4 regions of the Kosakonia calanthes genome follow, and region 3 is predicted to be linked to each of the others. Evidence: predicted binding sites of a transcription regulator. Region 3 holds the regulator's gene; each other region holds the start of a gene.
The links. Region 3 encodes Fur, which represses iron uptake genes when iron is present. Its sites were predicted from a motif close to ATAATAATGAGAACNACTATCAA; they were not measured.
Positions count from the first base shown of each region.

Region 1 (7,830 bases), 1.1 Mb from region 3:
TGGCGGCTATTAGCCCATCGCGCTTTCGCGCAGGCGGGTTTTCAGCTTGTTGTACTCATCAATCACATACTGCTCGGCGGTGCGCTGATCGGCGATCGGCTCCACGCGCACGGCGCAGTATTTGTACTCCGGCGTTTTGGTAATCGGGCTTAAGTTTTCCGTCACCAACTCGTTACAGGCACCAATCCACCACTGGTAAGTCATGTACACCGCGCCTTTATTCGGGCGATCGCTGACCTGCGCGCGGGTGATGATTCTGCCTTTGCGCGAGTTCACCCACACCAGCGCTTCATCTTCAATTCCGAGCCTTGCGGCATCGGCGGTGTTGATTTGCGCATAGCCGGGTTCATCCGCCAGCGCGGCGAGCGCCGCACAGTTGCCGGTCATAGAGCGGCAAGAGTAGTGGCCCACTTCACGCACGGTGGAAAGCACCATCGGATACTCGTCATTGAGTTTGTCCATCGGCGCGACCCAATCGCAGGTGAAGAATTGCGCCTTGCCGTTCGGCGTGTCGAACTTCTCTTTAAACAAGTACGACGTACCCTGATCGGCTTCGGAGGTGTCACGGCACGGCCACTGAATGTAGCCAAGTTCACCCATTTTTTCGTAGGTGGCTCCGTAAAAGTCCGGGCACAGATGACGCAACTCGTCCCAAATCTCCTGCGTGTTGTTGTAATGCATCGGGTAACCCATGCGGGTGGCGATCTCGCTGATGATTTGCCAATCCGTTTTCAGGTCCCACTTCGGCTCGACGGCTTTAAAGAAACGCTGGAAGCCGCGATCCGCCGCAGTGTACACCCCTTCATGCTCGCCCCATGAGGTGGACGGCAGGATGACATCCGCCGCTGACGCGGTTTTGGTCATGAAAATGTCCTGCACAATCACCAGATCCAGCTCTTCAAACGCCTTGCGCACCGCTGAAAGCTCGGCATCTGTTTGCAGCGGATCTTCGCCCATAATGTACGCGGCGCGTACTTCGCCATGTGCCACGCGGTGCGGCAACTCGCTGATGCGATACCCGGTATGCGCAGGCAGGCTTTCCACACCCCAGGCTTTGGCGAATTTCGCGCGGTGGGCGTCCTCTTTCACAAACTGATAGCCAGGGAACGTATCCGGCAGCGCGCCCATATCGCACGCACCTTGCACGTTGTTCTGGCCGCGCACCGGGTTCACGCCGACATGCGGTTTGCCGAGGTTGCCGGTCAACATGGCCAGGCTTGTCAGCGAACGCACCGTTTCCACGCCCTGGTAGAACTGGGTCACGCCCATGCCCCACAGAATGGCGGCGGATTTCGCGCCGGCGTACATGCGGGCGGCCTGGCGGATTTCCTGCGCGCTGACGCCGGTAATTTCCTCGACCGATTCCGGCGTGTAGCCTTCAACAATCTTGCGATACTCTTCAAACCCGTCCGTACGATGGGCGACAAACGCTTGGTCGTAGAGGTTTTCTTCAATGATCACATGGCCCATTGCATTCAGCAGGGCAATGTTTGAGCCATTTTTCAAGGCGACGTGCATATCGGCAATACGCGCGGTTTCGATTCTGCGCGGATCGCAGACGATGATTTTCGCCCCGTTTTGTTTCGCGCGAATCACATGATTAGCGACGATAGGGTGAGAGTCCGCCGGGTTGTAACCAAAGATAAACACTAAATCCGTGTTATCGATTTCATTGATGGCATTACTCATCGCGCCATTACCGACCGACTGGTGCAGACCTGCAACCGATGGGCCGTGTCAGACGCGCGCGCAGCAGTCAACGTTATTGGTACCAATAACGGCGCGCGCGAATTTTTGCATTATGTAGTTGGTTTCATTACCCGTACCGCGCGAAGAACCGGTGGTCTGGATCGCGTCCGGGCCGTACTTCGCTTTGATCTCGTTAAGACGCCCGGCGACATAATCGAGCGCTTCATCCCAGGAGACCGACTCCAGTTTGCCGCCGCGCTGGCGGCGGATCATCGGGGTTTTCAGGCGTGGCGTCAGGATTTGGGTATCGTTAATAAAATCCCAACCGTAGTAGCCCTTCAGACAAAGGGTACCCTGATTGGTTTTCCCCTGTGCCGCCTCCGCCCGAACGATTTTGCCGTTATCGACCACAAGGTGAATCTTGCATCCTGAGGCGCAATACGGGCAAACCGTGACGACTTTTTTCATCACATTCGCTCCAGTTAAAAAATCGCGTTTCCGCTGTCGCCCCCGATTATGCATCTTCTGTGCCACTACGTTATTGGGGGTATTTACGGATATTACGGCGAAGTTTTAGGCAAAATACTGACGAAGCGCAGGCCATCGTCAAAAGTGACGTGTCGAAAGGCGAGGGGGATGTGACCCCGGTTAAAAATTCGGCATTTATTCGCTGCATTTATCAATGGCTACCAACAGAATGAGTCAGACTTAGCAAACCAAGCCTGACGGAAGCGAACAATGAAACCTGCGATTCTGGTTGTGGATGACGATCCGGCGATCTGCGCCCTGCTGGAAGATGTGCTCAGCGAGCACGTCTTTACGGTTTACGTCTGCCATAACGGGCTGGAAGCGGTCACCTTGAGCGCTCAGCATGCGGATATCGCGCTGGTATTGCTGGATATGATGTTGCCGGATATCAACGGATTGCGCGTGTTACAGCAATTGCAGAAATTGCGCCCGCACCTGCCTGTCGTCATGCTCACCGGAATGGGAAGCGAAGCGGATGTGGTGGTCGGCCTCGAAATGGGCGCGGATGACTACATTGGCAAACCGTTTAACGCCCGCGTGCTGGTGGCGCGAGTGAATGCGGTGCTGCGGCGCACGGGGGTGTTGGCCGTGGAAACTGTGCCGGTGAAAAGCGCCGGTTTTGCCTTTAACGGCTGGCATCTCGACCCGATGCGTTGCGAATTGATGAATCCGCAGCGCCAGGTGGTCGACCTGACGCAAGGGGAGTACAGCCTGCTGCTGGCGCTGGTGCAAAACGCGCGGCGGGTATTAAATCGCGAACAGCTTCTGGAGCTGACCCACAGCGAAAGCGTGGATGTTTTTGATCGTACAATTGATGTGTTAATCATGCGCTTACGGCGAAAAATCGAAATCAACCCGCACCAACCGGCGTTAATCAAAACCCTGCGCGGCCTCGGCTACGTGTTTGCGGCAGATGTCGCACACGGGGATAAAGCCGCGTAAATCCCACTCCTGTGTATATATATTTTCTTACATTATTTGCCTGCGCCACTGCTATTCATTCACAGAAATGATTATTATTGTCATTCGCATTCATTAAACAAATTAAATAACAATATCCCGCAGGGAATCATTATGTCTTTCAATGGCAAGCAGGCTTTCACCGTTTCGGTGTTGGCTCTCACAATTCACGCGCTTATTGCGCCCGCGCAGGCCGCAACCAACACGCAGGACGAAATCATTGTCGATGGCAGCGCCACCAACACTGACAATTCGACCACGCAAGATTATGCCGTCAAAACCACCCGCGCCGGCACGAAGATGCAGCTCACGCCACGCGATGTCCCACAATCTTTTAGCGTTATTACTGAACAGCGCATGAAAGATCAGAACCTCGAATCCGTGGGTGATGTACTGAATAACGCCACCGGCGTGGCGACAGAAATCATCGACAGCGAGCGCTCGGCCTATTTCGCGCGGGGTTTTTTCATCAACAACTACACCTATGACGATATTCCCACCTCGGTGAGCGACACCTGGAACTTTGGCGACGCCAGCGAAGACACGGCCATTTATGACCGTGTGGAAATCGTGCGTGGCGCAACGGGCTTGATGACCGGCGCCGGTAACCCGGCGGCATCGGTCAATATGGTGCGCAAACATGCCGACAGCCGCGATTTTACCGGCACGGTGTCGGCGAGTTACGGCAGCTGGAATAAGCAGCGTTATGTGGCGGATGTTTCCGGTGCGCTCAACGACAGCGGTTCGGTGCGCGGGCGCGTGATTGCCGGTTATCAGGATCAGGATAGCTGGCTGGATCGCTACCATAAGCGCAAAAAATTTATTTACGGCGTGATCGACGCCGATGTGACGGACAACACCACCGTTTCGCTGGGGTATGACTATCAGCAAAACGACACCGGCAACCCGACCTGGGGCGGCTTGCCAACGTGGTACAGCGACGGTACGCGCACCCATTACGATCGCAGCACCAACGTTTCCGCCGACTGGAGCCGTTACAACATCAACTCCCGCAAAGTGTTCGCCGATGTGAAACATGACTTCGACAACGGCTGGACCTGGCGCGTCAACGGCACGCACGGCGAACAAACCTTCAGCGATAAGCTGCTCTACATTATGGACTTCCCCGATAAAACCACCGGCGAGGGCACCACCGGTTTCGGCAGCCAGGATAAAGGCACGCGCAAGCTCGATTCGGTTGATAGCTATGCCAGCGGGCCGTTCGAACTCTTCGGTCGCCAGCATGAACTGGTGGTCGGCGCCAGTTACAGCCGCCAGCACAATTCCACTTACAGCCAGGATGGATCGATCGATAGCGACCAAATGGGCAGCTTCAGTAATAGCTGGAATGGCAATGTCGCCGAGCCGGAGTGGGAAGGGTGGTATCAAAACGCCAACGATGTTGTGCGCCAGAAAGCCCTCTACAGCGCGGCGCGTTTCTCGCTGGCGGACCCGCTGTCACTGATTATTGGCGCGCGTTACAGCCAGTGGAGCACCCGCGGCAGCAGCGGCGATATGCGCAAAAACAACCTCACGCCCTATGGCGGGCTGGTGTATGACATCGACGATACCTGGTCGGCTTACGCCAGTTACACCTCGATTTTCCAGCCGCAGACTTATCGCGACAGCAGCGGTAAATATCTCTCGCCGATTACCGGTAAGAACTATGAAACCGGCCTGAAATCCGACTGGATGAACGGGCGTTTGACGGCCTCCTTCGCCATTTTCCGTATCGAACAGGAAAACGTTGGTCAGGAAGACGGAGACAACCACGTAAACGGCGGTAGCGAGCAGGCCTATTACGCGGCGAAAGGGGCGGTCAGCAAAGGGGCGGAATTTGAACTGAATGGCGCGTTAACCGATCGCTGGCAGATGACTTTTGGCGCCACGCGCTATGTTGCGCGGGATTCAACAGGGCGCTTTAACAGCAACATGCCGCAAACGCAGTTGAAGCTGTATACCCGTTATCAATTGCCGATGCTGCCGGAATTGACCGTCGGCGGCGGTGTGAATTGGCAAAACCGTACCTTCCAGGATGCCACCGGTCCGGATGGCGAAACGCACCGCGTTTACCAGGGCAGCTACCCGCTGGCAAGCCTGTTCGCCCGTTACCAAATCAACAGGCAGTTAGGCGTGCAAGCCAACGTCAACAACCTGTTTGACCGCACCTATTATTCATGGCTCAGCGATTACGGTGTGTACGGCGAACCGCGCAATTATTCAGTGAGCATGACCTATCAGTTTTGATGGTTGATGCCGGATGGCGATGCGCGCTCGAGCATGTTGGGTTTTGTAGGCCGGATAAGCGTTTACGCGCCATCCGGCGATCAGCGCGCAGGGGGCATTTTGCCGGATGGCGGCTGCCGCCTTATCCGGCCTACGGGATCGCACGGGTTTGATGGACGGGTTTTGTAGGCCGGATAAGCGTTTACGCGCCATCCGGCGATCAGCGCGCAGGGGGCATTTTGCCGGATGGCGGCTACCGCCTTATCCGGCCTACGGGATCGCACGGGTTTGATGGACGGGTTTTGTAGGCCGGATAAGCGTTTACGCGCCATCCGGCGATCATGCGGGAGATGGGCGATCAAACCCCCATCTCCTGCTGCAACTCTTCCAGCGTTTTGGCGCCGTCGATGGCGTTAGCGCACAGCAGGCTGGTGCGGGCGCAGGCGTGCGCCAGTTGCACGCTTTGTTGCAGCGGCCAGGCTTCATGGCAGCCATACAAAAACCCGGCGCAAAAGGCATCGCCCGCGCCGACACTGCCGATAATTTCGGACTGGTTCAACATTCTGGACGGGATCCAACTGCCTGCCTCGCCCGGCGCTTCGCCCCATGCGCCTTCCGGGCAGTGGATCACCACCCGCTGCCTCACGCCCGCCGCCAGCAGCTCTTTCGCGGCGTGGGCGATATTGTCGACATGTGGCTTGTCATCTGCCGTGCGCATTTCCAAACCGCTAAATTCCCCGGCTTCCAGCTCATTGATCACCAGGTAATCAAGGTGCTTCAGACACGGCAACACCAGCGGTTTATAACGCGGGTCGCCTTTACGCGACACCAAATCGAGCGAGGTTTCAAACCCCTGGGCGCGCATTTGCGCCAGCAGGCGCGCGCTGCGCGTACCGAATGTTTCATCGGGCAAATCAAGGCTATCGAGCAGCAACAAATACCCAAGATGGAAAATCTTCATGCTGCTGTCCAGCCGGTCAAAAGCGGGTAAATCCAGCAGCCGGTTCGCACCAGGCGAATGGAAAAAAGTACGCTGCCCGGAAGGATCGGTCATCACCTGCGACATCGATGTGGGCGCAAACGTGGTGCGCTGCACATGCTGGCGATTCACGTGATACTGGTCCAGCATCGCCATAATGTAATCGCCGTCGCCGTCTTCCCCCACCAAACCGACGGCCTGCAACGGCAAACCGACATGCATTTTCGCCAGCGTCAGCAACACATTCAGCGGCGCGCCGCCCGTTGAACGCTCACTTTGAGTGATCTCCGCCAGCCAGCCGCGCTCCGGCCATTGCACAATTTGATGCACATGATCGACCAGCATATTGCCCGCGGCGATAACCCCTGTGCGCGCCATCAGAGTTGTCCCGCGCTGCCAAAGATGCGCATCTGCCCGGCCACCGTGTCGGTGATGGCTTCTTCAATGCCGAGCAACAACTGGGCGAACTCGTCATACAACGGCTGGCGGTTCGCCATACGCTGCTCAATCGCGCCGAGCGCCGCCTGCGACATGCCGGTGTAGAAATTGATTTTATGGATGCCGAGGCAAATCGCGCGGCGAAAATCCGCATCGCTGATCCCCGAGCCGCCGTGCAGCACCAGCGGCAGGCCGGTCTGCTGGCGAATGGCGTCAAGGCGGACAAAATCGAGCTTCGGTTCGCCTTTGTATTTGCCGTGTGCATTGCCGATGGCGACGGCGAGGGTATCGATGCCGGTGCGATCGACAAAATCGCGCGCCAGTTCCGGATCGGTAAAACAGGCTTCATCGGCATGGCCATACAGCGCGCCGCCTTCATCGCCGCCCACCGCGCCCAATTCCGCCTCCACCGAAACACCGACCGCGTGGCACATCTTCACCACTTCCCGCGTTTGGCGAATATTCTCTTCATACGCAAGCGTTGAACCATCAAACATTACGGAGCTGAAACCGAGGCGCAACGCGCGCACCACAGACTCAAAATTCAGGCCGTGATCGAGGTTCAGCACCACCGGGATGTCGCTGCGGGCCGCTTCGAACTTCACCGCTTCGACCAGCGAATCGAGCGAGACATATTTAAAATGCACTTCGGCGATATTGATAATAAACGGCGATCGCTCCTGCTTTGCAGCGGCGAACAACGCGCGTAAAAAGTGGGAGTCGAGCACGTTAAACGCGCCCAGCGCGTACTGGTGCTCGCGGGCGTGCGCCAGCCCTTCGGCGAGAGAAATCATCGGCATTGCGCTCTCCTTTAACTCATAAACAGATGATATTCGTTGCACAACACCAGTTGCGCTGGTTCATCTTCCAGCACGTTGTTGTAGCGATCCACCGGGTAAAGGAAGTGGTTGTCGTGTTCATCATCGTTGACCGATGACACCTCCCCGACCAACACATCGCCAAAACCCGGTTCGCCCCAAAAGCTGTGATACAGCCCCGGTGTAAGACAA
Region 1 covers NZ_CP151800.1:4,353,414-4,361,243, reverse strand. The annotation lists gene fdhF (formate dehydrogenase subunit alpha) at 10-2,157, opposite strand; gene AAEY27_RS20375 (response regulator transcription factor) at 2,428-3,159, shown strand; gene fhuE (ferric-rhodotorulic acid/ferric-coprogen receptor FhuE) at 3,292-5,424, shown strand; gene AAEY27_RS20365 (carbohydrate kinase family protein) at 5,762-6,763, opposite strand; gene AAEY27_RS20360 (ketose 1,6-bisphosphate aldolase) at 6,760-7,620, opposite strand; gene AAEY27_RS20355 (D-lyxose/D-mannose family sugar isomerase) at 7,632-7,830, opposite strand, start outside.
Region 1: the regulator Fur is predicted to act here: its motif matches at 3,227-3,249, upstream of fhuE (ferric-rhodotorulic acid/ferric-coprogen receptor FhuE).

Region 2 (7,830 bases), 2.0 Mb from region 3:
AACCAGACCATTATTGCTGGTATGGGTGAACTGCACCTCGATATCATCGTTGACCGTATGAAACGTGAATTCAACGTTGAAGCGAACGTGGGTAAACCGCAGGTTGCTTACCGCGAAGCGATTCGCTCGAAAGTTACCGATATCGAAGGTAAACACGCCAAACAGTCTGGTGGTCGCGGTCAGTATGGTCATGTTGTTATCGACATGTACCCACTGGAGCCGGGCTCAAATCCGAAAGGTTATGAGTTCGTCAACGACATCAAAGGTGGTGTAATTCCTGGCGAATACATCCCGGCCGTTGATAAAGGCATCCAGGAGCAGCTGAAATCTGGTCCGCTGGCGGGTTACCCGGTTGTGGATATGGGTGTTCGTCTGCACTTCGGTTCTTACCACGACGTTGACTCCTCTGAACTGGCGTTTAAACTGGCGGCTTCTATCGCCTTTAAAGAAGGCTTCAAGAAAGCAAAACCTGTTCTGCTTGAGCCGATCATGAAGGTTGAAGTTGAGACTCCGGAAGAGAACACCGGTGACGTTATCGGTGACTTGAGCCGTCGCCGTGGTATGTTGCGCGGTCAGGAAACCAACGTTACTGGCGTTGTGATCCACGCTGAAGTTCCGCTGTCTGAAATGTTCGGGTACGCAACTCAGCTGCGTTCTCTGACTAAAGGTCGTGCTTCTTACTCCATGGAGTTCCTGAAGTATGATGATGCGCCGAACAACGTTGCTCAGGCCGTAATTGAAGCCCGTGGTAAATAAGCCGCAGGGTTAAAACCAAAGTCCCGTGCTCTCTCCATAGAGGGAGAGCACTATAGTAAGGAATAAAGCCGTGTCTAAAGAAAAATTTGAACGTACAAAACCGCACGTCAACGTCGGCACAATCGGTCACGTTGACCATGGTAAAACTACTCTGACTGCTGCAATCACTACCGTACTGGCTAAAACCTACGGCGGTGCTGCCCGCGCATTCGATCAGATCGATAACGCGCCGGAAGAAAAAGCTCGTGGTATCACCATCAACACTTCTCACGTTGAATATGACACCCCGACTCGCCACTACGCACACGTAGACTGCCCGGGCCACGCCGACTATGTTAAAAACATGATCACCGGTGCTGCGCAGATGGATGGTGCGATCCTGGTTGTAGCTGCGACTGACGGCCCGATGCCGCAGACCCGTGAGCACATCCTGCTGGGTCGTCAGGTAGGCGTTCCGTACATCATCGTGTTCCTGAACAAATGTGACATGGTAGATGACGAAGAGCTGCTGGAACTGGTAGAGATGGAAGTTCGTGAACTGCTGTCTCAGTACGATTTCCCGGGCGACGACACGCCGATCATCCGTGGTTCTGCTCTGAAAGCGCTGGAAGGCGACGCAGAGTGGGAAGCGAAAATCATCGAACTGGCCGGCTTCCTGGATTCTTACATCCCGGAACCTGAGCGTGCGATTGACAAGCCGTTCCTGCTGCCGATCGAAGACGTATTCTCCATCTCCGGTCGTGGTACCGTTGTTACCGGTCGTGTAGAGCGCGGTATCATCAAAGTGGGTGAAGAAGTTGAGATCGTTGGTATCAAAGACACCGCGAAATCCACCTGTACCGGCGTAGAAATGTTCCGCAAACTGCTGGACGAAGGCCGTGCTGGTGAGAACGTAGGCGTTCTGCTGCGTGGTATCAAACGTGAAGAAATCGAACGTGGTCAGGTACTGGCTAAGCCGGGTTCCATCAAGCCGCACACCAAATTCGAATCAGAAGTTTACATCCTGTCCAAAGATGAAGGCGGCCGTCATACTCCGTTCTTCAAAGGCTACCGTCCGCAGTTCTACTTCCGTACAACTGACGTGACTGGCACCATCGAACTGCCGGAAGGCGTGGAGATGGTAATGCCGGGCGACAACATCAAAATGGTTGTTACCCTGATTCACCCGATTGCAATGGACGATGGTCTGCGTTTCGCAATCCGTGAAGGCGGCCGTACCGTTGGCGCGGGCGTTGTAGCTAAAGTTCTGGGCTAATTATTTAGCTTTGAATTAAAAAGGGCACTTCGGTGCCCTTTTTACTGTCTGTCATTGATGGCCCGGTATTATTTACCCGCGATTTAGTTATGCAAGTACGCGCACTTTTACAGTTGCATCGTTGTAATCATAACCATTCTCATTTACACTTCTGTGCATAAAGTGAACGGGAGTGATTCATGTACGTTTGTTTGTGTAATGGTGTAAGTGATAAGAAAATTCGCCAGGCAGTGCGCCAGTTTCACCCTCAGTCATTTCAACAACTCCGCAAATTTGTTCCGGTAGGAAATCAATGTGGTAAATGTATTCGTGCGGCAAGAGAAATTATGCAGGACGAATTGACGCAGATGCCGGAATACAAAGAGATCGCCTAAAGCTCTATCTTTTTTTTGACATCCTTGTAGCCCCATCTACGCTTCAATGAGTGGAAGCGGAGGGACTATATAATGAAAGGTGATGTTAAAATCATAAATTATCTCAATAAATTATTGGGAAATGAGCTTGTCGCAATCAATCAATACTTTCTCCACGCGAGAATGTTCAAAAATTGGGGACTGACGCGCCTCAACGATGTTGAATACCATGAATCCATTGATGAAATGAAACATGCCGATCTATACATTGAGCGTATTTTATTTCTTGAAGGGCTACCGAATTTGCAGGATTTAGGCAAACTCGGGATTGGTGAAGATGTCGAAGAGATGCTGCAATCAGACCTTCGTCTGGAACTGGAAGGCGCAAAAGATCTGCGTGAAGCGATCGCTTATGCCGACAGCGTTCATGACTATGTTAGCCGCGATATGATGATCAATATTCTTGCCGAAGAAGAGCATCATATTGACTGGTTGGAAACAGAGCTCGATCTTATCTCGAAAATCGGCATCCAGAATTATCTCCAGTCGCAAATCAAAGTTGAAGATTAAGACGGTATCAAAGCCGGATACCCGATCAGTAAACCCGCTGCCGCCAGAAATGGCCCAAAAGGCAGCGGGTTTTTTAATGCCTGCAAACTTCGGCGACGAAGAACATTAACGCTCATCGCACCACAGGCGAGAAGCGAAGCAACGAATACCAATGCGGGTAATTGCTCCCAACCATGCCAGGCACCCAGAGCAGAAAGATATTTCACGTCGCCATAGCCAAGACCTTCTTTACCGCGTAGCAACCGATAGCTCCAATAAAGAAAGGCGAAACCCGCATAACCCGCCACCGCACCTATTACCGATTGCGGCAAAAACTCAACATGCGAAGTGCAATGCCAAACGAGACCTGACCAGAGAAGAGGGCAGGTGAAACTATCCGGCAGCAGACCGCTGCGCATGTCATACCTGACAAGAATCAGGTTTAGTAGCAAATATATAGAAAGAAAAAGCATGGCATCCCTGCCTCGTCATTGACCAACACAATGAGCGAAGGATGCGTAAAACGAGGCGGTAAACAAAGGCGACAATTCCGCTATTGCGATCACCTTTCCAGGAAATATCATTGAGGAAACCTCCTTTGCATCCTTTCTGCGAGCATATGCACTGAGTTGTGTAATTTCTAAACTGTACTTGCGTCTGGCCCAAATTTACGTATAATGCGCGGGCTTGTCGTAATTGACGGGTGGTTCAATCTGAACCATAGCGGTGTTGTTTAATCGCTAACAATGCTCCCAATCGGGGGGCTACGTAAGAACGATTACACTCCCCCATCAATCGTAATGGGTGTGAGGAGTAATTATTTTCGTCTATAAATAATTGGAGCTCTGGTCTCATGCAGAACCAAAGAATCCGTATCCGCTTGAAAGCGTTTGATCATCGTCTGATCGATCAATCAACCGCCGAAATCGTCGAGACTGCTAAGCGCACTGGTGCGCAAGTACGTGGTCCGATCCCGCTGCCGACCCGCAAAGAGCGCTTTACCGTTCTGATCTCTCCGCACGTCAACAAAGATGCGCGTGATCAGTACGAAATCCGCACTCATAAGCGTCTGGTTGACATCGTTGAGCCAACCGAGAAAACCGTTGATGCTCTGATGCGTCTGGATCTGGCTGCCGGTGTAGACGTGCAGATCAGCCTGGGTTGATCAGGTCATCGAGCGATTGAGAGGTTGAAACAATGATTGGTTTAGTCGGTAAAAAAGTGGGCATGACCCGCATCTTCACTGAAGATGGCGTATCTATCCCAGTAACCGTAATCGAAGTTGAAGCAAACCGCGTTACTCAGGTTAAAGATCTGGCTAACGATGGCTACCGTGCTATCCAGGTTACCACCGGTGCTAAAAAAGCTAACCGTGTAACCAAGCCGGAAGCTGGTCACTTCGCTAAAGCTGGCGTTGAAGCTGGCCGTGGTCTGTGGGAATTCCGTCTTGCTGACGGCGAAGAATTCACCGTAGGTCAGGACATTAGCGTTGAGCTGTTTGCTGAAGTTAAAAAAGTTGACGTAACTGGCACCTCTAAAGGTAAAGGTTTCGCAGGTACCGTTAAGCGCTGGAACTTCCGTACCCAGGACGCTACCCACGGTAACTCCCTGTCTCACCGCGTTCCGGGTTCTATCGGTCAGAACCAGACTCCGGGCAAAGTGTTCAAGGGCAAGAAAATGGCAGGTCAGCTGGGTAATGAGCGCGTAACCGTTCAGAGCCTGGACGTAGTACGTGTTGACGCTGAGCGCAACCTGCTGCTGGTTAAAGGTGCTGTCCCGGGTGCAACCGGTAGCGACCTGATCGTTAAACCAGCTGTGAAGGCGTGAGGAGATAGCAATGGAATTAGTATTGAAAGACGCGCAGAGCGCGCTGACTGTTTCCGAAACTACCTTCGGTCGTGACTTCAACGAAGCGCTGGTACACCAGGTTGTTGTAGCTTATGCAGCTGGTGCTCGTCAGGGTACTCGTTCTCAGAAGACCCGTGCTGAAGTAACTGGTTCCGGTAAAAAACCGTGGCGCCAGAAAGGCACCGGCCGTGCTCGTTCTGGTTCTATCAAGAGCCCGATCTGGCGTTCTGGTGGTGTGACCTTCGCTGCGCGTCCGCAGGACCACAGTCAAAAAGTTAACAAAAAGATGTACCGCGGCGCGCTGAAAAGCATCCTGTCCGAACTGGTACGTCAGGATCGTCTGATCGTTGTCGAGCAGTTCTCTGTTGAAGCACCGAAAACCAAGCTGCTGGCTCAGAAACTGAAAGACATGGCTCTGGAAGATGTGCTGATCATCACCGGTGAGCTGGACGAGAACCTGTTCCTGGCCGCGCGCAACCTGCACAAGGTTGACGTTCGCGACGCGACTGGTATCGATCCGGTTAGCCTGATCGCCTTCGACAAAGTCGTAATGACTGCTGATGCTGTTAAGCAAGTTGAGGAGATGCTGGCATGATTCGTGAAGAACGTCTGCTGAAGGTGCTGCGTGCACCGCACGTTTCTGAAAAAGCGTCTACTGCGATGGAAAAAACCAATACCATCGTTCTCAAAGTTGCTAAAGACGCGACCAAAGCAGAAATCAAAGCTGCTGTGCAGAAACTGTTTGAAGTCGAAGTCGAAGTCGTTAACACCCTGGTAGTTAAAGGGAAAGTTAAACGTCACGGACAGCGTATCGGTCGTCGTAGCGACTGGAAAAAAGCTTACGTCACCCTGAAAGAAGGCCAGAATCTGGACTTCGTTGGCGGCGCTGAGTAAGTCGGAGGAGTAATACAATGGCAGTTGTTAAATGTAAACCGACATCTCCGGGTCGTCGCCACGTAGTTAAAGTGGTTAACCCTGAGCTGCACAAGGGCAAACCTTTTGCTCCGTTGCTGGAAAAAAACAGCAAATCCGGTGGTCGTAACAACAATGGCCGTATCACCACTCGTCATATCGGTGGTGGCCACAAGCAGGCATACCGTATTGTTGACTTCAAACGCAACAAAGATGGTATTCCGGCAGTTGTTGAACGTCTTGAGTACGATCCGAACCGTTCCGCGAACATCGCGCTGGTTCTGTACAAAGACGGCGAACGCCGTTACATCCTGGCCCCTAAAGGCCTGAAAGCTGGCGACCAGATTCAGTCTGGCGTTGATGCTGCAATCAAAGCAGGCAACACCCTGCCGATGCGCAATATCCCGGTTGGTTCTACCGTTCATAACGTAGAAATGAAACCAGGTAAAGGCGGTCAGCTGGCTCGTTCCGCTGGTACTTACGTTCAGATCGTTGCTCGTGACGGTGCTTATGTCACCCTGCGTCTGCGTTCTGGTGAAATGCGTAAAGTCGAAGCAGACTGCCGCGCTACTCTGGGCGAAGTTGGCAATGCTGAGCATATGCTGCGCGTTCTGGGTAAAGCAGGTGCTGCACGCTGGCGTGGTATTCGTCCTACCGTTCGCGGTACTGCGATGAACCCAGTAGACCACCCACACGGTGGTGGTGAAGGTCGTAACTTTGGTAAGCACCCGGTAACTCCGTGGGGCGTTCAGACCAAAGGTAAGAAGACCCGCAGCAACAAGCGTACTGATAAATTCATCGTACGTCGCCGTAGCAAATAATTTTAGAGGATAAGCCATGCCACGTTCTCTCAAGAAAGGTCCTTTTATTGACCTGCACTTGCTGAAGAAGGTAGAGAAAGCGGTGGAAAGCGGAGACAAGAAGCCCCTGCGCACTTGGTCCCGTCGTTCAACGATCTTTCCTAACATGATCGGTTTGACCATCGCTGTCCATAATGGTCGTCAGCACGTTCCGGTATTTGTTTCCGACGAAATGGTCGGTCACAAACTGGGTGAATTCGCACCGACTCGTACTTATCGCGGCCATGCTGCTGATAAAAAAGCGAAGAAGAAATAAGGTAGGAGGAAGAGATGGAAACTTTAGCTCAACATCGCCATGCTCGTTCTTCTGCTCAGAAGGTTCGCCTTGTTGCTGACCTGATTCGCGGTAAGAAAGTGTCGCAGGCCCTGGATATTCTGACCTACACCAATAAGAAAGCGGCTGTACTGGTCAAGAAAGTTCTGGAATCTGCCATTGCTAACGCTGAACACAACGATGGCGCTGACATTGACGATCTGAAAGTTGCGAAAATTTTCGTAGACGAAGGCCCGAGCATGAAGCGCATTATGCCGCGTGCGAAAGGTCGTGCAGATCGCATCCTGAAGCGCACCAGCCACATTACTGTGGTTGTGTCCGATCGCTGAGACTCTGGAGACTAGCAATGGGTCAGAAAGTACATCCTAATGGTATTCGCCTGGGTATTGTAAAACCATGGAACTCTACTTGGTTTGCGAACACCAAAGAATTCGCTGACAACCTGGACAGCGACTTTAAAGTACGTCAGTACCTGACTAAGGAACTGGCTAAAGCGTCTGTATCTCGTATCGTTATCGAGCGTCCGGCTAAAAGCATTCGTGTAACCATTCACACTGCTCGCCCGGGTATCGTTATCGGTAAGAAAGGTGAAGACGTTGAAAAACTGCGCAAGGTCGTAGCGGATATCGCTGGCGTTCCTGCACAGATCAATATCGCCGAAGTTCGTAAACCTGAACTGGACGCAAAACTGGTTGCTGACAGCATCACTTCTCAGCTGGAACGTCGTGTTATGTTCCGTCGTGCTATGAAGCGTGCTGTACAGAACGCCATGCGTCTGGGCGCTAAAGGTATCAAAGTTGAAGTTAGCGGCCGTCTGGGCGGCGCTGAGATCGCACGTACCGAATGGTACCGTGAAGGTCGCGTTCCGCTGCACACTCTGCGCGCTGACATTGACTACAACACCTCCGAAGCGCACACCACTTACGGTGTAATCGGCGTAAAAGTGTGGATCTTCAAAGGTGAGATCCTTGGTGGTATGGCTGCAGTTGAACAACCGGAAAAACCGGCTGCTCAACCTAAAAA
Region 2 covers NZ_CP151800.1:481,708-489,537, forward strand. The annotation lists gene fusA (elongation factor G) at 1-756, shown strand, start outside; gene tuf (elongation factor Tu) at 827-2,011, shown strand; gene bfd (bacterioferritin-associated ferredoxin) at 2,191-2,385, shown strand; gene bfr (bacterioferritin) at 2,458-2,934, shown strand; gene AAEY27_RS02080 (prepilin peptidase) at 2,931-3,332, opposite strand; gene rpsJ (30S ribosomal protein S10) at 3,767-4,078, shown strand; gene rplC (50S ribosomal protein L3) at 4,111-4,740, shown strand; gene rplD (50S ribosomal protein L4) at 4,751-5,356, shown strand; gene rplW (50S ribosomal protein L23) at 5,353-5,655, shown strand; gene rplB (50S ribosomal protein L2) at 5,673-6,494, shown strand; gene rpsS (30S ribosomal protein S19) at 6,511-6,789, shown strand; gene rplV (50S ribosomal protein L22) at 6,804-7,136, shown strand; gene rpsC (30S ribosomal protein S3) at 7,154-7,830, shown strand, end outside.
Region 2: the regulator Fur is predicted to act here: its motif matches at 2,132-2,154, upstream of bfd (bacterioferritin-associated ferredoxin).

Region 3 (7,830 bases):
GAAGCCGAAACATTGCAACGCGGTTTGCTCGAAGCGGCGACACGTAAGCCCGATCTGGTCATTCTCGATCTAGGGCTGCCGGATGGCGATGGTCTCGATTTTATCCTCGATGTGCGCCAGTGGAGCCAGATGCCGATTATCGTGTTGTCGGCGAGAATTGAAGAGAGCGACAAGATTGCCGCGCTGGATGCCGGTGCCGATGATTACCTCAGTAAACCGTTCGGCATTGGCGAGTTGCAGGCGCGGTTGCGCGTCGCGCTGCGTCGGCACGCTGCCACTACGCCGGGTGAACCGGTGGTCACCTTTTCTGATATTCGCGTTGATCTGGCCAACCGCCGTATTCAGCGCGCTGATGAAGAGATTCATCTGACGCCAATTGAGTTTCGCCTGCTGGCGGTGCTGCTGAATAACCATGGCAAAGTGCTGACTCAACGGCAGTTGCTCAGCCAGGTGTGGGGGCCAAACGCCGTCGAGCACAGCCATTATTTGCGCATTTATATGGGTCATCTGCGGCAAAAGCTGGAAGCCGATCCAGCCCGCCCTCACCATTTATTAACGGAAACCGGGATTGGTTACCGGTTTATGCTGTAACGCTTTTTAAGGAAGGAATCATGAGTGCCTGGCTAATTTACGCATTGTTGTCGGCGGTCACCGCTGCGCTGGTGGCGATCTTCGGCAAGATTGGTTTGCAACATCTTGATGCCAATACCGCGACCGCGATCCGCGCCGTGGTGATGGCGCTATTTCTGGTGGGTGTAGTGGTGGTTCAGGGCAAACTGTCTTTGGTTTCCACGGTATTCGCCGATAAAAAAGCGTTGTTGTTTATTGTGATGAGCGGCGTAGCGGGTGCGCTGTCGTGGCTGTTTTATTTTATGGCGATCAAAAGCGGCAATGTGTCGCGGGTTGCGCCCATCGACAAGTTGAGCGTGGTGTTCGCGGTGATTCTGGCGGTGGTGTTGTTTGGCGAGAAAGTGTCGTTGATTTCGGCGGCGGGTGTGGCGTTGATCACGGCCGGTGCGTTGATGGTGGCAATGGGGTAAGTTTGTTCGCCGAATGGCGGCTACGTTGATTGTGTAGGTCGGATAAGCGTCAGCGCCATCCGACACAAAAAAGGCTCCCGAAGGAGCCTTTCTGTTATGCGTTTTTCAGCACTTCGCTAACAATCTCTACCGCTTCTTTCTCAATCAGCTTACGGTGTTCTTCACCGAGGAAGCTTTCGCAGTAGATTTTGTAGGCGTCTTCGGTACCGGACGGACGCGCCGCGAACCAGCCGTTGTCGGTCATGACTTTCAGACCACCAATGGAAGCGCCGTTGCCGGGTGCTGCGGTCAGACGTGCGGTGATCGGATCGCCCGCCAGCGTGTCGGCGCTCACCATTTCAGGAGAGAGCTTCGACAGCGCGGCTTTCTGCGCGGAAGAGGCGCTCGCTTGCAAACGGTTGTAACTCGGCGCGCCAAAGCGGGCGGCCAGCTCATCGTAATGCTGCTGCGGGTTTTTCCCGGTGACGGCGGTGATTTCCGCCGCCAGCAGGCACATGATGATGCCGTCTTTATCCGTTGACCACGGCGTACCGTCGAAACGCAGGAAAGACGCCCCTGCACTCTCTTCCCCGCCGAAACCGAAGCTGCCATCGTGCAGGCCATCAACAAACCATTTAAAGCCTACTGGCACTTCCACCAGCTTACGGCCTAAATCGTTGACCACGCGGTCGATCATCGCAGACGAAACCAGCGTTTTACCGACTGCCACCTCTTTGCCCCACTGCGGGCGATGCTGGAACAGATAGTTAATGGCGACAGCCAGATAGTGGTTCGGGTTCATCAAGCCAGCCGGCGTGACAATACCGTGACGGTCGTAGTCCGGGTCGTTGGCGAAAGCCAGATCGAACTTATCACGCAGCGCCAGCAGGCCTGCCATCGCGCATTCGGAAGAGCAATCCATGCGGATCGCGCCGTCTTTGTCGAGGTGCATAAAGCGGAAAGTCTGATCAACCTGATCGTTAACAATCGTCAGGTTCAACTTGTAGTGCTCGGCAATGCGTTTCCAGTACTCGATACCGGAACCGCCAAGCGGATCGACACCCAGCGTCAGGCCCGCTTTCTGAATCGCCGCCATATCGACGATATCGGCCAACCCTTCGATAAACGGCTGCACCAGATCTTTTTCTGTCACATGACCGGAGGCCAGCGCGGCATCCAGAGAGAGACGTTTGACCCCTTTCAGGCCGTCCGCCAGCAGCGCGTTGGCGCGATCTTCCACCACTTTGGTGACGTTGGTGTCTGCCGGGCCACCGTTAGGCGGGTTGTATTTGATACCGCCATCTTCCGGCGGGTTATGCGACGGGGTAATGACGATGCCGTCCGCTTGCGCGCCGCCGTTTTTGTTGTGCACCAGGATAGCGTTAGAGATAGCAGGCGTTGGCGTGAAGCCGTTATTTTCCTGCACTACCACGTCCACGCCGTTGGCGGTCAGCACTTCCAGCACGGAGATAAACGCCGGTTCGGACAGCGCGTGCGTATCTTTCCCGACATAGCACGGCCCGGTAATGCCGTTTTTCGCACGTTCTTCGGCAATCGCCTGCGCGATGGCGAGAATGTGCGGCTCGTTGAAGCTGTGGCGGTCTGCGCTGCCACGGTGGCCGGACGTCCCGAATTTCACCGCATGTTCTGCGTTACCCACTTGCGGTTTCAACACGTAATACTGCGCAGTCAGCTGCGCGACGTTAATCAAATCGCCCTGTTGTGCAGGTTGCCCCGCACGCGGATGGTTAGCCATTGCCTGGTCCTTTCAATGCAAGGATTAAATTGTGCCGCAAACTTTTTCAATCAATTCCGCGGGGAACTGCATTGACTGCATGATGTGCTCGATCATGCTGCATTTACGACCCGTATTGGTGTTGGTGATGACCCAGTAAGGAGTATTCGGCACCTGTTTTGGCTTGGTCTGGTTGCCGTTTTGCAACAGAGTTTGCTCATCGGCTGCAAAGTATACGCGTGTGCGCCCATGCAGGGATTCGGTGGATTCCGTAAACCCTTTATCATCGAGTGAATAGAGTGTAGACAGTACCAGCAGAAAGCGATTAACGGCTTTTTTCTGCTCGGCGTATTCATCAGATAGTAGAAGTTCGCGAACGGCGCGGACTTTATCTTTAGCGGTGTTTGCCGGTTTTACCCCTTCAACGGTACTGGTTGTACGCGTTTCTTTTACCGGCGCGAGGTTCGTGGCGGGCTGTGACTGTGGCACGGCGGAAAATTTTAACATGCGCCGTAAAATGTCGGATGCGCTCTCGCCAATGTGCTTTGTGTGACTGGCAATGTAGCTGTAGAGCTCATCATCAACTTCGATCGTTTTCATCTTAATCCAGTGTTATATAAAATCTGAATACAAGTGTTGGGATTATAAAGTGAAATCTCAACAGCGGATAGCGTCAAACCAGGATGGCGGCAAAACTCAGAGTAATTCTTAACCTTGCAGCCGGGCGGCAGAATGTTCACCATAATAACCTAACCCGATAGAGTGAAAAAAAGAACTTTGCCATGAAATTGAACACGCGCGCGCAAACTGCACAACATCCGCACAACAATTCCCCGGTCGTCCTTGTACATGGCCTGTTTGGTAGCCTCGACAACCTCGGTGTGCTCGCCCGCGACCTGGTTCAGGACCACGATGTGTTGCAAGTGGATATGCGCAACCACGGTTTATCACCCCGCTCGCCGGAGATGAATTACCCGGCGATGGCGCAGGATTTACTGGATACCCTGGATGCCAACCAGATCGATAAAGCCACCTTTATTGGTCACTCAATGGGCGGTAAAGCAGTGATGGCATTGAGCGCGCTGGCACCCGAACGTATCAATCAATTAGTGGCGATCGATATTGCGCCGGTGGATTATAAGGTTCGCCGCCACGATGAGATTTTTGCTGCGGTGAATGCCGTGAGCGAGGCGCAGGCCACCACGCGCCAGCAGGCCGCCGCGCTGATGCGTGATCATGTAAATGAAGAAGGCGTGATTCAGTTTCTACTGAAATCCTTTGTCGAAGGCGAATGGCGCTTCAATGTGCCGGTGCTGTGGGATCAATATCCTCATATTGTTGGCTGGGAAACGGTGCCCGCGTGGGATAAACCCGCCCTTTTCGTTCGCGGCGGCAACTCGCCGTATGTCACCGAAGCGTACCGCGATGCGCTGCTGGCGCAATTCCCGCAGGCGCGGGCGCACGTGATTGCCGGTGCCGGGCACTGGGTGCATGCGGAAAAACCGGAGGCGGTGATGCGGGCGATTCGCCGGTATCTCACTGAAAAGGCAAACTGATTAAAAAGGCGGCGACCGGTCGTTTCATCGCGTCCGGTCGTTGGCGCACTCGTTATGCTGATGTATGATGGCGCGCTATTCAGCCCGGGCAGCAGCCCGATTGCTTGTTTCTCCCGTAGTATGCTTAGACCATGGCTAAAGAACAAACGGACCGTACGACACTAGATCTGTTCGCGAATGAGCGTCGCCCGGGACGACCGAAGACAAACCCGCTCGCGCGCGATGAACAGTTGCGCATCAACAAACGCAATCAGCTAAAACGCGATAAGGTTCGTGGGCTTAAACGCGTCGAACTCAAACTGAACGTGGACGCTGTGGACGCCTTAAACGAGCTGGCAGACGCGCGCGAGATGAGCCGCAGCGAGCTTATCGAAGAGATGCTTTTGGCACAGTTGAAAGCATTGCGCGGATAGCGAATCCTCCGAATCATCGTTTTATCAACACTTTCATGTGGCATACAGTGCAGTCCGTGGCGATAGCAGTTTCCGCGTGCTTCTCTGTTCTGCTATGATTGCCCTTATCTGTGGGCTTAGCGCCCCCCCTATACTCATTAAGATTCAAGAGGTTATTTTACTCATGGCAATTACAGGCATTTTCTTCGGCAGCGACACAGGCAACACCGAAAATATCGCGAAAATGATTCAGAGTCAGCTCGGTAAAGACGTTGCCGATGTCCATGACATTGCCAAGAGCAGCAAAGAAGATATCGAAGGGTATGACATTCTGTTGCTCGGCATTCCGACCTGGTATTACGGCGAAGCGCAATGTGATTGGGATGACTTCTTCCCGACGCTGGAAGAGATTGATTTCAATGGTAAATTAGTTGCGCTGTTCGGCTGTGGCGACCAGGAAGATTATGCAGAATATTTCTGTGATGCGCTGGGCACTATTCGCGACATTATTGAACCGCGCGGCGCGACCATTGTGGGCCACTGGCCTACCGCGGGTTACCACTTCGAAGCGTCGAAAGGCCTGGCGGATGATGACCACTTTGTAGGTCTGGCGATTGACGAAGATCGTCAACCGGAACTGACCGCAGAACGCGTTCAGAAATGGGTGAAGCAGGTTTCAGAAGAACTGCACCTGAACGACATCCTTAATGCCTGATATCTTCGGCGCAATCTGTGGGTTGCGCCGTATCAATAGATAAAAGCAATGGAAATAATTGCTACAATTTTTTAACTTTTTTCTCCATCGCTGTACAATGAGCCCTGCTAAACTCGGTGCGGCTGACCAGGAGTTTGTCGGCGACACCACGTTTTATAAGCTTACTTTACTTGAGGGCTTGCAGTTTTCATTTATACATGGCAGTTCTATAATGATACGCATTATCCCAGGTGCATTCCTTATTACTTCCGCGAAGGAAGTGAATCGTATAGCAACAGGACAGATTCCGCATGACTGACAACAATACCGCATTAAAGAAGGCCGGCCTGAAAGTCACGCTTCCTCGGTTAAAAATCCTGGAAGTGCTTCAGGAGCCGGATAACCATCATGTCAGTGCGGAAGATCTATATAAACGTCTGATCGACATGGGCGAAGAGATTGGGCTGGCAACGGTTTATCGTGTTCTGAACCAGTTTGATGACGCCGGGATTGTGACCCGTCATAACTTTGAAGGCGGCAAGTCCGTTTTTGAACTGACTCAGCAGCATCACCACGATCACCTTATTTGCCTCGATTGCGGAAAAGTCATTGAATTCAGTGATGATTCCATCGAAGCACGTCAACGCGAAATTGCCACCAAACACGGCATTCGCCTGACTAACCACAGTCTGTACCTGTATGGCCATTGTGCCGAAGGTGACTGTCGCGAAGATGAACACGCGCACGACGCAAAATAATCTTTTTTGATAGGCAAAAGCCAACCGTCAGGTTGGCTTTTTTTTGTCTGCAAATAAAAAGCCCGGCACATTTGAATCGCCGGGCATGAGCAGAAAAATTACGCTTTTACGCCATCGACATGGCTGAAGCGCTTGCCGTCCGGGCTGGCGGTACGAACCTGCACTTCCCCGCTCACCTGCGGACGTGCTTTATCGTCGTAGCGCTGCCAGGTTTTCCCGTTGTCAGTTGAATACTCAACCACCATTCCCGGGAAGCTGGTGTTCACTTCAAGCCTTCCGCTGGCAATGCGCGCGCCCGGTACTGGTAAACGATAATGAATGCCCGCTTTATCCAGTTTCGCCAGTTCGCGGTGACCTAACAGGTTTGCAAAACGCTGCCAGTCGCTGTCGAGCGCTTTCACATCCACCCGATGTGTTTCGCCGCCTTTGTATTCACGACCCGCTTGATATTGCTGTTCCCAGCTTGCGCGATGCCATGCACGTTCGGCGACAGAAACCAGACGCGGATAGATCATGTACTCCATCTGAGAGTCGGTGCGTACGACTTCGCTCCATAACTGCGAGGAAAGACCATAAGCGCCCGGCCACGGTTTATCGGATTTCGCACTAAACACGTTGCCATCACGATCAACAGAGGTTTCTGCGTTCTGCGGCATGTTGTCCGGCGCGAAACTAAAGATTTTACGCTCATCGCTAAAGCGCGTGCCCCAGTAATAGCCGCTTTCCGCCGGGTGAACTTCGTTCGGGAAGTCGAGATAAACGTAGTCCGGGTTGGAGACCACCACGCGGAACCCTTTGTTCGCCCAGTCATTGACCGAATCGAAACCGCCCCAGTAAAGGGCATCCCAGAAGTTCACGTTGATATGATCGGTGGCAAATATTGACGCGTCTTTGGCATCTTTCAAGCCGTCCTGCCACGCTTGCATCACGTCAATGCCGTGGGCTTTCACCAGCTTGCTGACCTCAACGCCAAAATAGCTGGAAAGATGCTCAACATCAGTCACCTTCCCTTCTTTGATCATCACCTGGCAGGCCTGGGATTTCGCCCACGGCTTATCCTGATTGCTCTGATCGATGATGCCTTTGCCCGCTTCCGGTTTTTTCTGATCGGTGTAGCCGGTGCCCAGATAGATGTTTTTCGCTTCATCACCACCAAAATGCCATGTTTTCAGCGGTAAACCGGCTTCTTTATGCATCTGCTGAATTTCGCCAATCACTTTATCAACAAAGTTGCGTGACGAATCGAGGCACGGGTTCAGATAGCCGGTACGGTCATAGAACTGTACACCAGCGGTGTTGGAGGTATCGGTCGGATCAAGCAGGCGGTATTGATTCGCCTCTTTCTCTTTGCCCTCTTTCACCAGGCGGTCGTAACGCGCTTCCATCGACATCACCGCGGCACGCGCATGCGCAGGCATATCGATTTCCGGGATCACTTCAATCTGTCGCGCTTTGGCATATTTCAGGATCTCAATGTAATCAGCCCGGCTGAAGAAGCCGCTGCCATTGTTATTGCTATCTGGCCCGGATCCCAATTGTGGCAACAGGCAGGTTTTCTCACTCAGGTCGTGGCAGCGTTTACTGCCGATGTCGGTCAGTTCCGGCAGGCCTGGGATTTCGATACGCCAGCCTTCGTCATCCGTAAGATGGAAGTGGAATTTGTTCAGCTTGTACGC
Region 3 covers NZ_CP151800.1:3,270,718-3,278,547, forward strand. The annotation lists gene kdpE (two-component system response regulator KdpE) at 1-591, shown strand, start outside; gene AAEY27_RS15360 (EamA family transporter) at 612-1,040, shown strand; gene pgm (phosphoglucomutase (alpha-D-glucose-1,6-bisphosphate-dependent)) at 1,135-2,775, opposite strand; gene seqA (replication initiation negative regulator SeqA) at 2,800-3,354, opposite strand; gene ybfF (esterase) at 3,537-4,310, shown strand; gene ybfE (LexA regulated protein) at 4,442-4,723, shown strand; gene fldA (flavodoxin FldA) at 4,887-5,417, shown strand; gene fur (ferric iron uptake transcriptional regulator) at 5,708-6,154, shown strand; gene AAEY27_RS15395 (beta-N-acetylhexosaminidase) at 6,253-7,830, opposite strand, start outside.

Region 4 (7,830 bases), 110 kb from region 3:
CTTCTGCGCTTCCTGCGCGGAGAGGAGTTCGGCATCGCCACAGCGCAGCGTCGGATTTTCGCCAAACTGCTGCAACAGTTGTGCGAGGCGCGCGACATGCGCCGTCAACGTCTGTTCGTCATAGCGGCTGCGATTCGCCAGCACTTCCAGCGACAGCCCGCCCTCTTCATCCGGGAAAATGGCGATTTCCAGGTCGTTGACCGGCCCGGTGGCTAAGGTGTGCGTGGTACCGTTGATGCCGTCAACATCCAGCAGGTAATCAAACATTTTGACGTTCAGCACCGGGCCAAACAGCGGTTCATCCCCCGCGGCTCGCCCGGCGTTGCGCACAATTTGTTCTGCGTCGTAGCGCTGATGGCGGCGCATCGCTTTCAGGGATGCCGCCAGTTGGCTGGCCAGCGCGGGCAGTGTTTGGCCGCCATCAAGATGAATGCCCAGCGGCAGCACGTTCAGCACCGGGCCCGTCGCCGTTAACGCCGCCGACCCCATGCGGCGCATAAAGATAAACCCGGCGGCGTAATCCGTGCGCCCGCACAGCCGCCCCAGCCACAGCGCCACCAGCGCGAGCGCCAGATCGGCAGGCGTGTTTTGCGCCATCGCCTGGGTTAAGCGGCGAAACGCCGACGTTTCCAACGCGACATTGAGACGCAAAATATCCGTGGTGGCAGCGCGGCCTGGCAAGGGCGTGGCGGAAAGCGACACCGGTGGCGGCAATGCACTGCGCTGTTTTGCCCAAAACGCACTGTCGCGCTGCCAGGCTTCGCTGTCGCGGTAGCGTTGATACTCTTCCACCACCTCGGCAAAAGGCGTAAATGGGGATGATGGCGTCGCTTCGCCGCGTCGCCAGGCGCTATAAATGGCGGCGATCTGGCGGGTAATGGCCGGGAAACTGAAGCCATCCACCAGCAAATGGTGATAACGCTGATACCAGTACCAGCGCTGTTTGCCAACGCGCAAAAGGTGATGATGAACCAACGGTTTGCCGCTCTCCACGCGTAGGTTTTGCGCCAGATCGGCCTGCATAATGCGCAACGCGGCGCTGTGCGCATCAACGTTATCGCTCAAATCGGTGATATGCACAGGAGCAAACGTCTGCGACTCATCCACCCATTGCCAAACTTCACCGTTATCTTCCACAAAGCGCATACGCAACGTATCGGCCTGCGACATACCGGTGACAATCGCCTGCGCCAGCAGCGCGGCATCGATATCACCGTTCAGTTCAACGTAATGCGCCACGCTCCAGGCGTTGGGCAGCGTCGAGAGTTTTTCCGCCATCCAGATCCCCGGCTGAGCGGCGACCAAAGGTAAACGTTGGGTCATTTGCCGCTCCTTTATTTCGCGTAGTGCGCCGGGGTTAATGTCTGCCAGTGCGCCGCCAGCCAGGCGTTGCAATCGACTTGCAGCTGCGGTTCACACAGCACGTTCCAGCCAGCGGGCAGCGCGCACTGCGCGGGCCACAAACTGAACTGTTGCTGCATATTTTGCAGAATATAAAACCGCCCTTGCGGGTTATCGAAGGGGTTGGTGAACTCCATAAAAACTCCTGTCGTGGAAAGGCGCTTAGCGGGCCAGCGACTGCCAGAGGGTAATTAACCCGGAGGTCAGCCCGCCGCGCCAGCAAAGCGCATCATGTCCGCCGTCAACCTGACGCCAGAAAACCGACTGCTGTGCACGCTGTAGCAAAGGAAAAAGCACCTGATTAGCGCGAAAAATCACCGGCTCGCGAACGCCGGCTTCCAGCACGATGCGCAGCCCCTGTGGGTTCAGTTCACCCTTTTTGAGTTGTTCAATGATGAGGCCGTCTTGATCGCCGCCGCGATGCGGCCACCAGTAAGATCCGGACTGGCTCAGTACGCAGCCAAACCGCTGCGGCCAGTGCAACCCGGCATACAGCGCGGAAAGCCCGCCAAAACTCTGCCCGGCGACGACAGTGCGATCGGCTTGATCGCTAAAAGGCGCAAGCGCACGCACCTGCGGTAATAATTCTTCCTGCAACGCCAGCCAAAAATCGGCGTTGCAGGGCAACTCCTGGCCGCGATGGACGTTATCAATCACATCGATCAAGAGATACACGGCGTCCGGCAATTGTCCGGCTTGTGTTAGCGCCGCCAGCGCGGGCCAGACGGGCATGCTTTTCGCCCAAAACTGGCCGTCCAGCAAAATCGCCAGTGGGCGCTCGGCGCTGTGGCTTTCACCGGTGGTATAGATCCAGACGCGCCGCGTGTTGTTCAGCCGCTGGCTACGCCAGTGCAGGACTTGCGGTTCATTAAAGGCGGCTTCAGATTCGCGCCAGCCGGGTTGCAGCGGCGCGTCGGGCATTTCCAGCGCCGAAACCGGGTGACCGCGCCCGCCGCGCCAGCTTTGCGGATTAAGCGGGTCGGCAATGGCGTGCGCTAATAATTTGCGCCAGCCTTCGCGCAGCGCGGTGCGATCCGGCGGCGTGGTCGCGAAAACGTCAGGCGAAAAATCGGCGTGGTTTTCAGAAGGAATCAGGCAATAACTGCCGCGCCAGCCCGCTTCAATCTGCGTTTTCCAGCACCAGACATCGGTTCCGGCAATACGTTCGAGGGATTGCGGCTGTGCTTTTTGATGGTGATCGGTAACACCAGTGATATAAATCCACACCCGGCGCACGCGTGAGGTTTGTTCTGTGCCTGCGGGATCGCGCCACCAGAAGGTAACTTCATAATGACCTTGCACTTTTTTGACCCACTCCGGTCCCTGTTTCGACTCCCACCAGGCATCACTTCCCGTTATTGACGTCACGGCTTTAACCTCACCTATGCTGTGGAAACTTTTGCTTGCAGATCAAAATATATCGATAATATTATTGATAACTATTCTTATTTGCAATAGCGTATTGGCGCGCTGTGGGAAGCGCGTCTTTCATAAAAATGGCCACCGTGGGCGAATTTTCTCAAGGCAGAGTCGCTCGCCGCGAGCTGGCTTCATCATGCTGTTTCCTCTCCCCTGGGAAAGGATAGCGTCGGGGATACGGCAAAGAAAAGCAGGTAACATAATGAATAACAAGATTAAATCCCTGGCCTTATTGGTCAATATGGGGATCTACGGTGCTGCGTTGCCCGCCGCTGCGGCAGACAACACGGCCAGCGACACCACCGCTCAAACCAATGAAGACACCATCGTCGTCACCGCAGCACAACAAAACTTACAGGCGCCTGGCGTATCGACTATTACCGCGGATGAAATTCGCAAAAATCCGCCGTCGCGCGACGTGTCTGAAATCATCCGCACCATGCCAGGGGTTAACTTAACCGGTAACGCCACCAGCGGCCAGCGCGGTAACAACCGCCAGATCGACATTCGCGGTATGGGGCCGGAAAACACCCTGATTCTGATCGACGGTAAACCGGTTACCAGCCGTAACTCCGTGCGTCTGGGCTGGCGCGGCGAGCGTGACAGCCGTGGCGATACCAGTTGGGTACCGCCAGAAATGATCGAGCGCATCGAAGTGATTCGTGGCCCAGCGGCCGTGCGTTACGGTAACGGCGCGGCGGGCGGCGTGGTGAATATCATCACCAAAAAAGACGGCGCCAACGAATGGCACGGTTCCTGGAACACCTATTTCAACGCCCCGGAGCACAAAGCCGAAGGCGCAACCAAGCGTACCGATTTCAGCCTGAGCGGCCCGCTGGGCGGCGATGTTAGCTTCCGTCTGTACGGCAATCTGGCAAAAACCCAGGCCGACGCGTGGGACATCAACCAGGATCACCAGTCTGAACGTACCGGTATCTATTCCAACACCATGGCGGCCGGTCGCGAAGGGTCGATCAATAAAGACATTAACGGCGTGGTGCGCTGGGACTTTGCGCCACTGCAATCGCTGGAGTTCCAGGCGGGTTACAGCCGCCAGGGTAACCTCTACGCGGGCGATACGCAAAACACCAACAACGACAGCAGCACCAATAACTATGTGCGAGAGAACTACGGCAAAGAGACCAACCGCCTCTATCGCCAGAATTACTCTGTCACCTGGAATGGCGGCTGGGATAACGGCGTAACGACCAGCAACTGGATCCAGTACGAGCACACGCGCAACTCGCGTCTCGGCGAAGGCCTGGCGGGCGGTCTGGAAGGTCTGTTCAACAGCAATAAATTTACCGATATCGACCTTTCCGACATCATGCTGCACAACGAAGTGAACCTGCCGCTGGATCTGCTGGTGAACCAGACCCTGACGCTGGGCACCGAATGGAACCAGCAGCGTATGAAAGATCTGGCGTCCAACACCCAGGCTTTCCAGGGCGGCGCGATTGACGGCGTAAGCAGCACCAACCGCAGCCCTTATTCCAGCGCGGATATCTACTCGGTGTTTGCCGAAGACAACATGGAGCTGACCGACAGCACCATGCTGACCCCGGCGCTGCGTTTTGACCATCACACCATTGTTGGTGACAACTGGAGTCCGTCACTGAACCTGTCTCAGGGGCTTGGCGATGATTTCACCCTGAAAATGGGCATTGGCCGCGCCTATAAAGCGCCGAGCCTGTACCAGACTAACCCGAACTACATTCTCTACAGTAAGGGTCAGGGCTGCTACGCCAGCGGCACCGGCGTGGGTTGCTACATGATGGGTAACGACGACCTGAAAGCCGAAACCAGCATCAACAAAGAGATTGGGCTGGAGTTCAAACATGAAGGTTGGCTGGCCGGAATCACCTGGTTCCGCAACGATTACCGCAACAAAATTGAAGCGGGTTATTCACCGCTGAGCCAGACCTCGACCGGTTCAACCAAAACGGACATCTACCAGTGGGAAAACGTGCCGAAAGCGGTGGTTGAAGGCCTGGAAGGCACGTTGAATGTTCCGGTTAGCGAAACCGTGGCCTGGAGCAACAACTTCACCTATATGCTGCAAAGCAAAAACAAAGAGACCGGCGAACGTCTGTCGATCATCCCGGAATACACGCTGAACTCAACCCTGAGCTGGCAAGTGCTGCAAGACGTTTCTGTGCAGTCGACCTTCACCTGGTACGGCAAACAGCAACCGAAAAAGTATGACTACCAGGGCAACCGCGTGACGGGTTCTGCCACCAATGAAGTCAGCCCGTATAGCATCATCGGCCTGAGCGGCACCTGGGATGTGACCAAAAACGTCAGCCTGACCGGCGGCGTCGACAACCTGCTCGACAAACGCCACTGGCGCGCGGGTAATGCCCAAAGCACCGGCGGCACCACCGGTTACATGTACGGTGCTGGCGCAGAAACCTATAACGAATCGGGTCGCACCTGGTACATGAGTGTGAACACCCATTTCTAAGTCGCACCTGCCCTCTCCCGTTTGGGAGAGGGCCTTTTTATGCATTACCCGCACCGCAACCCCTACCCTGCCTCGATTTCTATCCCCATTGCCGAACGCGCTGATCCACTATCGTTAGCGTGCGGATCGTGATCCTTTTCTCCTTTTAAGAAATTAGCTGCGCAAATCGTAGACAGCCTGCCGCTGCCGACTTATGGTTACCGTGAATAATAAATCATTATTGAATATATATTCAATGTGGAGAATAAGATGAACAAGACCCTACTGAAATCCGCTGTACTGGCTTCCCTGATCGCCGCCTCTGGTTCGTTGTTTGCCGCAGATAACGGCCTGATCGCGATCATTACCCCCTCCCACGATAACCCGTTCTTTAAAGCCGAAGCGGACGGCGCAGCAAGCAAGGCGAAAGAACTGGGCTACACCACGTTGGTGGCGTCCCACGACGATGATGTCAACAAACAAAACCAACTGATCGAAACGGCGATTGCCCGCAAAGCCAAAGCGATAATCCTGGATAACGCGGGCGCCGATGCCACCGTCGGCCCGCTGGAGAAAGCCAAAGCAGCCGGCGTTCCCACTTTCTTGATTGATCGCGAGATCAACAAAACCGGCGTGGCGGTGGCGCAAATCGTTTCCAATAACTACCAGGGCGCGCAGCTTGGCGCTGAGAAATTCGCCAAACTGCTCAACGGCAAAGGTAAATATGTGGAGTTGCTGGGCCGCCAGTCCGACACCAATGCCAGCGTGCGTTCGCAGGGCTACCACGATGTGCTGGACGATAACCCGGAAATGAAAATGGTGGCGCAACAAACCGCTAACTGGAGCCAGACCGAAGCGTTCACCCGCATGGAAGCCATTTTGCAAACCAACCCGGATATTGTCGGCGTGATTTCCGGTAACGACACCATGGCACTTGGCGCGGAAGCAGCGCTGAAAGCCGCCGGAAAAACCCACGTCATTGTGGTTGGTTTTGACGGCAGCGACTACGTGCGCGACTCGATAACCAGCAAAGGCAATATCAAAGCCACCGTGTTGCAACCGGGTTGGCAACAGGCGCAAATGGCCGTTGAACAGGCGGATTACTTCCTGAAAAACGGCAAAGCGCAGAAAGAGGAAAAACAGCTAATGGATTGTGTGTTGATTGATGACAGCAACGCCAGCAAGCTCAAAATGTTCAACCTCAGCCTATAACGCGGAGGCGCTATGTGGTCAAAACAATGGGGTAACGTGTGCATGGGATGCGTTGCCCTGTTGCTTACGGCCTGCACCGTGGTGGATCTGGATGAAAATGGTAAACCGATTATGCCTGTCGATCCGAATGCCAAAGCCAGTTTCGACAACCAGACCCCACAGCAGATCGCGCAACAAACCTGGCAGCCGCGCGTTATCGACGCCGCGAATCAACATGCGCTGGACAGCAACGCGCTCGCCAAACTTCTGAAAACCCCCACCGCCACGCCGCAAAGCGTGTTTGTCAGACTCACCAGCCCGGTTGAACGTGTTGATTCCAGCAACGCGCGCGAACAGCAACTGGTGATAAACCTCAACGGAGAGCCGTTGGCTATACAGATTGGTCCGGTGATACGCGGCAACGCCATTCGCGACGCAACCGGTTTTAAGTTTGAAGACTTCACCAACCAGGTGCAGTTTGCGCAGCTTTCCCGCGCCTATAACCGTGAAGCGGTGAAACACCTGCCGAAAGTGGATGCCAGTTGGGCCGGAAAACCGGCAACCGTGCTGATGGCGGTCACCCTTAACAGCGGTCAACTGCAAAATGCGGCGGCGCTGGCGCTGAAACAGGAGGCACCGTAATGCACAATCATTCTGAAAGTGACATTATCCTGCGCACCAAAAATGTGTCGATGCTGTTTCCCGGCACCGTGGCGCTCGACAACGTGGATTACAACGTCTGGCGCGGCCAGGTGAATGTGATTATCGGCGAGAACGGCGCGGGCAAATCGACGCTGATGAAAATCCTCGCTGGCGTGCAGCAACCAAGCCAGGGCGACATCGAACTGAACGGCAAGAATGTGCATTTCGCCGACACCCGCGCCGCCGCCGCGCACGGCATTGGCATGGTGCACCAGGAGTTGAACCTGTTTGAAAACCTTAACGTCGCCGAGAACATCTTTTTAGGCCGCGAGTTACAAAAAGGCATCACGCCGATTAACGAAGCCGAACAGGAAAAACGCACCGCCGAATTGCTCGCCCGCCTCGACCAGCCGATCTCGCCGCGCGAACTGGTCGGCAATTTAAAAGTTGGCCAGCAGCAACTGGTTGAGATTGCCAAAGCGCTGGCGGAAGACGCCGACATTCTGATCCTCGACGAGCCCACGTCGGCGCTGAGCAAAACGGAAGTAGAGATCCTGTTTCGCGTGATCCGCGAACTCACCCGCCAGGGCGTGACGATCATCTACATTTCGCACCGACTGGAGGAGTTGATGGCGATCGGCGATGTCATCACCATCCTGCGCGATGGCAAATTCCAGGCCGAAGCCAAAGTCAGCGAGATCGACGTGCCGTGGATTGTGCGCGAAATGCTGGGC
Region 4 covers NZ_CP151800.1:3,377,580-3,385,409, forward strand. The annotation lists gene entF (enterobactin non-ribosomal peptide synthetase EntF) at 1-1,323, opposite strand, end outside; gene AAEY27_RS15895 (MbtH family protein) at 1,335-1,538, opposite strand; gene fes (enterochelin esterase) at 1,564-2,769, opposite strand; gene AAEY27_RS15905 (TonB-dependent siderophore receptor) at 3,023-5,284, shown strand; gene AAEY27_RS15910 (D-ribose ABC transporter substrate-binding protein) at 5,534-6,475, shown strand; gene AAEY27_RS15915 (DUF2291 family protein) at 6,488-7,096, shown strand; gene AAEY27_RS15920 (sugar ABC transporter ATP-binding protein) at 7,096-7,830, shown strand, end outside.
Region 4: the regulator Fur is predicted to act here: its motif matches at 2,828-2,850, upstream of fes (enterochelin esterase).